Regions from separate parts of the Streptomyces sp. NBC_00726 genome, predicted to be linked through region 2. Evidence: riboswitches for the same ligand, from Rfam matches in the RefSeq annotation. Region 2 holds a riboswitch; the other holds the start of a gene.

Region 1 (3,906 bases), 5.1 Mb from region 2:
CTCCCGTCCAGCTCCTCCCACGCACTGTTCGGCGGCCTCATCGGCGCCGCGGTGATGTCCGCCGGCTGGTCGTCGGTCAACGGCGGCACCGTCGTCACCAAGGTGCTGCTGCCCGCCGTCGCCGCCCCGATCGTGGCCGGCGTGGCCGCGCTCCTGGCCACCAGGCTCACGTACCGGATCGGCGGGAAGATCCGTAACGACGCCCAGGAGAAGGCGACCGCCAAGGGCTACCGGGCGGGGCAGATCGCCTCGGCCGGGCTCGTCTCGCTCGCCCACGGCACCAACGACGCGCAGAAGACGATGGGCATCATCACGCTGGCCCTGGTCACCGGCGGCGTCCTCTCCCCCGGCTCCAACCCGCCGGTCTGGGTCATCGTCAGCGCCGGAATGGCCATCGCGCTCGGCACGTACCTCGGCGGCTGGCGCATCATCCGCACCATGGGCAGCGGCCTGACCGAGCTGAAGCCCCCGCAGGGCTTCGCCGCCCAGACCAGCGCGGCCACCGTCATCCTGGCCTCCTCGCACCTCGGCTTCTCCCTCTCCACCACGCAGTCCTGCTCCGGGGCCGTGATGGGCGCGGGCCTCGGCCGGGCCGGGGGTGTGGTCCGCTGGTCCACCGCCACCCGGATGTTCGTCGCCTGGGGCCTGACCCTGCCGGCCGCCGGTCTGGTCGGCGCGGGTGCCGAGTTCCTGACGAAGCAGGGCACCTGGGGCGTCGTGGTCGTCGCGGCCCTGCTGGTCGCTGGTTCCGGGGCGATCTGGGTGCTCTCGCGCCGCAAGCCGGTCGGCCACGGCGATGTCGCACCCGGCACCGAGGACGCGGCCCCGGCCGAGCCCGCCGGTGTCGTCACCCAGGCCATCGCGGCCGTGAGCCCGCCGCCCACCGCGGCCCAGGCGCACGACCTCGCCGCCACCATTCCGGCGCCCGCCGCACCCGCCGCCGCCGATCCGGCCCGACCCGCCACGGTCTGACCGACCCGGCACTCCGGTAAAGGACACCCGTATGAACATCGACTGGGCAGCTCTGGGCACCGTCTTCGGCGTCTCCCTCGTCACCACCGTCGCCCTGGTGGGCCTCTTCACGCTCGGCATCGTCGGCCTCTCCAAGCAGCCGGAACCGGCCGCGCAGGGCGGTCCGGCGGGCTCCTCGGTCCTGCTGGCGCGCGCCGGGGCGTACGTCTGCTTCGGGCTGTGCGCGGCGGCGGTCGCGTACGGCATCTATCTGATCGTCGCCTGACGCGGCACCCCCTCCCCCGGGCCGGACGCACCTCGTGCGCGTCCGGCCCGATGTGCGTCCGCCCACACCCCGCCGCCGCAGGTCAACGGCGAGTTGACGGGCGTTCGCGGGGCGTGGTGGACTGCCGGAGCCATTACGGCGACAGCAGAGGAAGCCGGTGCGAATCCGGCGCGGTCCCGCCACTGTCACCGGGGAGCGGTCCCCCACCGCACGTCACGGCCCGCGCGAGCGGACTGGAAGACCGGGGAATCCGCCGATCCGGAAGCCAGGAGACTCCTGCCGCCGTCACGTCGAACCAGGGCGCGGACCCTGAGTGAGGACATATCGCCATGCCCGGCTGCCGTGCGCCCCTCTCCCCACAGCCTCTGCCGGCGGACTCCGGTACGGCCGGCTGAGCCGTGCGTGCCGATCGCATCTACGCGTACGGCGCCACCGCCGGCCTGATCGCCGACCTGCTGCTCGGTGACCCCCGCAGGGGCCACCCGGTCGCCGCCTTCGGGCGGGCCGCCGCGGCCGTCGAGGACCGGCTCTGGCGCGACCACCGCGGCCGGGGCGCCCTGCACACCCTGATCTGCGCCGGGGGCGCCGCCGGGAGCGCCGCGCTCGCCGCCCGCGCCCTTCGCCGCCACCCCGCCGCGTCCGTGGCCCTGACCGCCGCCGCCACCTGGTCCGTCGTCGGCGGTACGTCGCTGGGGCGGGAGGCCCGGGCCATCGGCGGGGCGCTCGCCGCGGGGGACGTCGAGGCGGCCCGGGAGCGGCTGCCGCATCTGTGCGGGCGCGACCCGCAGGCGCTGGACGGCCCCGGGATCGCGCGCGCCGTCGTGGAGTCCGTCGCCGAGAACACCTCGGACGCGGTGGTCGGCGCCCTCGTCTGGGGCGCCCTCGCAGGGGTCCCCGGGCTCGTCGGCTTCCGCGCCGCCAACACGCTCGACGCGATGGTCGGCCACAAGTCGCCGCGCCATCTGCGGTACGGCTGGGCCTCGGCCCGGCTGGACGACCTCGCGGGCTGGCCCGGCGCCCGGCTCACCGCCCTGCTCGCCGTGGCCTCGGGCGGCCGGCCCCGGGAGGCGGTACGGGCCTGGCGGGCGGACGCCGCCAAGCACCCGAGCCCCAACGCGGGGCCGGTGGAGGCCGCGTTCGCCGGGGCGCTCGGCGTACGGCTGGGCGGGACCCTCACCTACGGCGGCCGGGTCGAGCACCGGCCCGTGCTCAACGGGGCGGCCGGCCGGGCGGTGGAGACCGCGGACATCGAGCGCGCGGTGCGGCTCTCGCGCCGGGTGGGCGTGCTGGCCCTCGGCGTCGGCGTGGCCGCCCGGCTGGGCGCGGGGGCGCTCGCTCGCCGGTCCCGCAGACCTCGTATACCTGGACGGAGAGCGATATGAGCGGCGGACTGCTGGTCGCCGGGACCACATCGGACGCGGGCAAGAGCGTCGTCACGGCGGGCATCTGCCGCTGGCTGGTGCGCCGGGGCGTGAAGGTCGCCCCGTTCAAGGCGCAGAACATGTCGCTGAACTCCTTCGTCACCCGCGAGGGCGCGGAGATCGGCCGGGCCCAGGCGATGCAGGCCCAGGCCGCCCGTGTCGAGCCGACCGCCCTGATGAACCCGGTGCTGCTCAAGCCCGGCGGCGACCGCTCCAGCCAGGTCGTCCTGATGGGGCGGCCGGTCGGCGAGATGAGCGCCCGCGGCTACCACGGCGGGCGGCAGGAGCGCCTGCTGTCCACCGTCACGGACTGCCTGGAGCAGCTGCGGAGCACGTACGACGCGGTGATCTGCGAGGGCGCGGGCTCGCCCGCCGAGATCAACCTGCGCCGCACGGACATCGTGAACATGGGCATCGCCCGGGCCGCGCGCTTCCCGGTCGTGGTGGTCGGGGACATCGACCGGGGCGGGGTCTTCGCCTCGTTCTTCGGCACGACGGCGCTGCTCGCGCCGGAGGACCAGGAGCTGGTCGCGGGATACCTGGTCAACAAGTTCCGGGGCGACGTCTCGCTGCTTGAGCCGGGGCTCGACATGCTGCGCGACCTGACGGGCCGCCCCACCTACGGGGTGCTGCCGTTCGCGCACGGGCTCGGTATCGACGAGGAGGACGGGCTGCGGGTGTCGCTGCGCGGCACCGTACGGGAGTCGGCGGTTGCCCCGCCGCACGGCGAGGACGTCCTGCGCGTCGCCGTGTGCGCGATCCCTCTGATGTCGAACTTCACCGATGTGGACGCGCTGGCCGCCGAACCCGGCGTCGTCGTCCGCTTCGTGGACCGGCCGGAGGAGCTGGCCGACGCGGACCTCGTCATCGTGCCCGGCACCCGGGGCACCGTGAAGGCGCTCGCCTGGCTGCGCGAGCGCGGGCTCGCCGAGGCGCTGCGGCGGCGCGCGGCCGAGGGACGGCCGGTGCTCGGGATCTGCGGCGGCTACCAGATCCTCGGCGAGCACATCGAGGACGAGGTGGAGTCGCGCGCCGGGCGGGTCGACGCGCTCGGCCTGCTGCCCGTGCGGGTCCGCTTCGACCGCCAGAAGACCCTCGCCCGGCCGTCCGGCGAGGCGCTCGGTGCACCCGTCGACGGGTACGAGATCCATCACGGCGTCGCCGATGTGCGCGGCGGCGAACCGTTCCTGACGGACGGCCTCGGCACCCCGCTGGACGGCTGCCGGTCCGGTGCCGTCTGGGGCACGC
Region 2 (3,906 bases):
GAACGACCAGGCGAGCATGGTGACCGGACCCGTGAGCATGCCCTTGACCGGGCGGTCGCTCAGCGACTGGGCGTACGAGGTCCAGCGCACCGTCATCGGCTCGGGGCGCGAGATGTCCCCGGCGAGGACCGGCGGACGCACATACCGCGTGCCGTACGACTGCACCCAGCCGTGCTGGGTGGCGAGGTATCCGGTCAGCTGCTCGGCGAAGTACTGCACCATGTCGTTGCGTTCGGGCTCACCGTGCACCAGCACGTCGATGCCCGTCTTCTCCTGGAAGGAGATCACCTCGCGGATCTCCGTCCGGATGCGCTCCTCGTAACCTGCCGTGTCGATGCGCCCGGCCCGCAGATCGGCGCGGGCCGTCCGCAGCTCGCCGGTCTGCGGGAACGAGCCGATGGTCGTCGTCGGCAGCAACGGCAGCCCCAGGTGTGCCCGTTGGGCGGCGGCCCGCTCGGTGTACGGCTGCGAGCGGCGGCCGTCCGTGTCCGTCACGGCCTCGGCCCGGGCGCGTACGGCCGGGTCCCGGGTGATCGGGGAGTCCGCCCGGGAGGCCAGCGCGGCCCTGTTGGCGGAGAGCTCACCGGCGATGGCGTCGGTGCCCTGCGCGAGCGCCGTCGCCAGGGTGACGATCTCCGCGGTCTTCTGCCGGGCGAAGGACAGCCAGCGGACGATCTGCGGGTCGATGTCCCGCTCGGCGGCGGCGTCCAGCGGCACATGGAGCAGCGAGCAGGAGGCGGCCACGTCGACGCGGTCGGCCAGCCCGAGGAGGGTGCCCAGTGTGGACAGCGACTTCTGGAGGTCGTTGATCCAGATGTTGCGGCCGTTGACGACACCGGCGACCAGGCGCTTGCCGGGCAGTCCGCCCACGGCCGCCAGGGCGTCCAGGTTGGCGGCGGCGGCCTCGGTGAAGTCCAGCGCCAGGCCCTCCACGGGAGCCTTCGCCAGCACCGGAAGCGCCTCGCCCAGCCGGTCGAAGTAGGAGGCGACGAGCAGCTTCGGGCGGTCGGTGAGCGCGCCGAGGTCACGGTAGGTGCGCTCGGCCGCGTTGAGCTCGGCCGGGGTGCGGTCCTGGACGAGGGCCGGCTCGTCCAGCTGCACCCACTCGGCCCCGGCCGCACGCAGATCCGCCAGCACCTCCGCGTACACCGGCAGCAGCCGGTCCAGCAGGGTCAGCGGCTCGAAGTCGGCGGGCACACCGGGGGCCGGCTTGGCCAGCAGGAGATAGGTGACGGGGCCGACCAGCACGGGCCGGGCGGCAAGCCCCTGCGCCAGGGCCTCCTTGAGCTCAGCGACCTGCTTGCCGGAGTCCGCGGTGAAGACGGTGCCGGGGCCCAGCTCGGGCACCAGGTAGTGGTAGTTCGTGTCGAACCACTTGGTCATCTCCAGCGGCGCCACGTCCTGGGTGCCGCGCGCCATGGCGAAGTAGCCGTCCACCGCGTCGGCCGCGACGGCTTCCCGGTGGCGCTCGGGGATGGCGCCGACCATGACGGTGGTGTCCAGCACATGGTCGTAGAGCGAGAAGTCACCGGTGGGGACTTCCTGGATGCCGGCGTCGGCGAGCTGCTGCCGGTTGTCGTGCCGGAGCTGTGCGGCGGTCTGCCGGAGGGCGTCCGCGGTGACGCGGCCCTTCCAGTAACCCTCGACGGCCTTCTTGAGCTCCCGGTCCCGGTCCTGGCGGGGGTAGCCGTACACGGTGGCGCGTGCTGCCGCGGCTGCGGACTTGGTGGTCACGGAGATCTCCTTCGCGAGATGAATCCCTGAGATCCCGGAGACGGGACGAGAGCGCGAAGGTGACGACGACCCGACGGGCAAGGACGCTCCGCCTGGTGTGTACGCCGACCCGCCCACGAGGTCACCGGAATATCCGTGTACGGAATGGTCCGTACACGGGCAGTCGGCAGGTCTTCGGACTCGCGGGCCCATCCTCCGTGCCGGAGGACACCTACTGGCCGTCGCTTCCCAGACCCGTCCCGGGTCCAGTGCGTATGACGGCGGTCGTTCCCGCTCACCGCTGCGGGGCAGTCCCGGATTCCCACCGGGTTCCCTCTTACGACGCATCCCGCCTGGCGGACGGGGCGAACCAGCTGCGGTGCCCAGCCTACGACATGCCGGGACGCGCCTCTGGATTTACTAGGACGTCCAACTATATAGTCGCGAGTACAAGGCCCGCGGTGCAGGGAAGCCGGTGTGAATCCGGCACGGTCCCGCCACTGTGACCGGGGAGTACGCCGTCGAGCGTTACGCCACTGACGAGTTGGATGTCGGGAAGGCGGACGGCGCGCGCTGATCCGGGAGTCAGGATACCGGCCGCGGGATGTTCTGTGTTGTCCACGAGGATGGAGCTGACACGCATGGCATCGGTATGTATCCACGACCCAGGTGAGCCCGCCGTCTGACGGGGCCTCCGGCCATTCGCGATCTCGCGCCCCACCATACCCGTACGCCTTCGGTGCGGGTGTGCGCCCCGGCGCGCCATCCCCGGATCCCTCCTGACGAGAGCAGGCAGTCATGGTCCGCGAGCACGAACGCGCCTCCGTGCGCGAGTTGACCCACTTCGTCGGCGGTAAGAGCGTCCCGGGAACGTCCGGGGCGTACGGCGAGGTGTACGACCCCAACACCGGCGAGGTGCAGGCCCTGGTGCCCCTCGCGAACCGCACCGAGACCGAGGCGGTCATCGCCGATGCCGTCGAGGCGCAGCGCGGCTGGGGCGAGTGGAACCCGCAGCGGCGTGCGCGGGTCTTCATGAAGTTCCTTCAGCTGGTGGAGCGGGAGAAGGACGCGCTGGCCCGGCTGCTGTCCGCCGAGCACGGCAAGACGGTCGCCGACGCGCACGGCGACATCCAACGGGGCCTGGACGTGGTCGAGTTCGCGGCCGGCATCCCGCACCTGCTCAAGGGGGAGTTCACCGACAACGCCGGCACCGGCATCGACGTCCACTCCCTGCGCTCCCCGCTCGGCGTCGTCGCCGGCATCACCCCGTTCAACTTCCCCGCGATGATCCCGCTGTGGAAGGCCGCGCCCGCCCTCGCCTGCGGCAACGCCTTCATCCTCAAGCCCTCGGAGCGCGACCCCTCCGTCCCGCTGCGGCTCGCCGAACTGTTCCTGGAAGCGGGGCTGCCGCCCGGTGTCCTGAACGTCGTCAACGGAGGCCGCGAGACCGTCGACACCCTCCTCGACGACCCCCGGGTCGCCGCCCTCGGCTTCGTCGGTTCCACGCCGGTCGCCGCACACGTCTACGCCACGGCCGCCGCGCACGGCAAGCGCGCCCAGTGCTTCGGTGGCGCCAAGAACCACATGATCGTGATGCCGGACGCCGATCTCGACCAGGCCGTCGACGCCCTGATCGGCGCCGGCTACGGCTCGGCGGGGGAGCGCTGCATGGCGGTCTCCGTCGCCGTCCCGGTCGGTGAGGAGACCGCCGACGCGCTGGTGACCCGGCTGAAGGAGCGCATCGGCACGCTCCGGATCGGCCGCAGTGACGACCCCGACGCCGACTTCGGTCCGCTGGTCGGCCCGGAGGCCGTCGAACGGGTCCGCTCCTACGTCGACCTCGGCGTCGAGGAGGGCGCCGAACTCGTCGTGGACGGGCGGGACTTCGTCCTGGACGGGCATGCGGGCGGCTTCTTCGCGGGGGCCTCCCTGTTCGACCGGGTGACGCCGGCCATGCGTATCTATCAGGAGGAGATCTTCGGCCCGGTGCTGTGCGTCGTACGCGCCGCCGGCTACGAGGAGGCCCTGCGCCTGCCCAGCGAGCACGTCTACGGGAACGGGGTCGCGATCTTCACCCGTGACGGGGACACCGCCCGTGACTTCACCCGCCGCGTCGACACCGGGATGGTCGGCGTCAACGTGCCCATCCCGGTGCCGGTGGCGTACCACACCTTCGGAGGCTGGAAGCGCTCC

Evidence for each region. Region 2 has a riboswitch for cobalamin ahead of OG338_RS27705 (CoA-acylating methylmalonate-semialdehyde dehydrogenase). Riboswitches for the same ligand answer to the same signal wherever they lie in the genome.
Region 1: another riboswitch for cobalamin. It lies ahead of OG338_RS05020 (cobalamin biosynthesis protein); the one in region 2 lies ahead of OG338_RS27705 (CoA-acylating methylmalonate-semialdehyde dehydrogenase).

The regions. Positions count from the first base shown of each region.
Region 1 covers NZ_CP108983.1:1,125,318-1,129,223, forward strand. The annotation lists gene OG338_RS05010 (anion permease) at 1-972, shown strand, start outside; gene OG338_RS05015 (hypothetical protein) at 1,004-1,237, shown strand; cobalamin riboswitch at 1,384-1,513, shown strand; gene OG338_RS05020 (cobalamin biosynthesis protein) at 1,636-2,619, shown strand; gene OG338_RS05025 (cobyric acid synthase) at 2,616-3,906, shown strand, end outside.
Region 2 covers NZ_CP108983.1:6,235,458-6,239,363, forward strand. The annotation lists gene metE (5-methyltetrahydropteroyltriglutamate--homocysteine S-methyltransferase) at 1-1,734, opposite strand, end outside; cobalamin riboswitch at 1,882-2,103, opposite strand; cobalamin riboswitch at 2,149-2,330, shown strand; gene OG338_RS27705 (CoA-acylating methylmalonate-semialdehyde dehydrogenase) at 2,512-3,906, shown strand, end outside.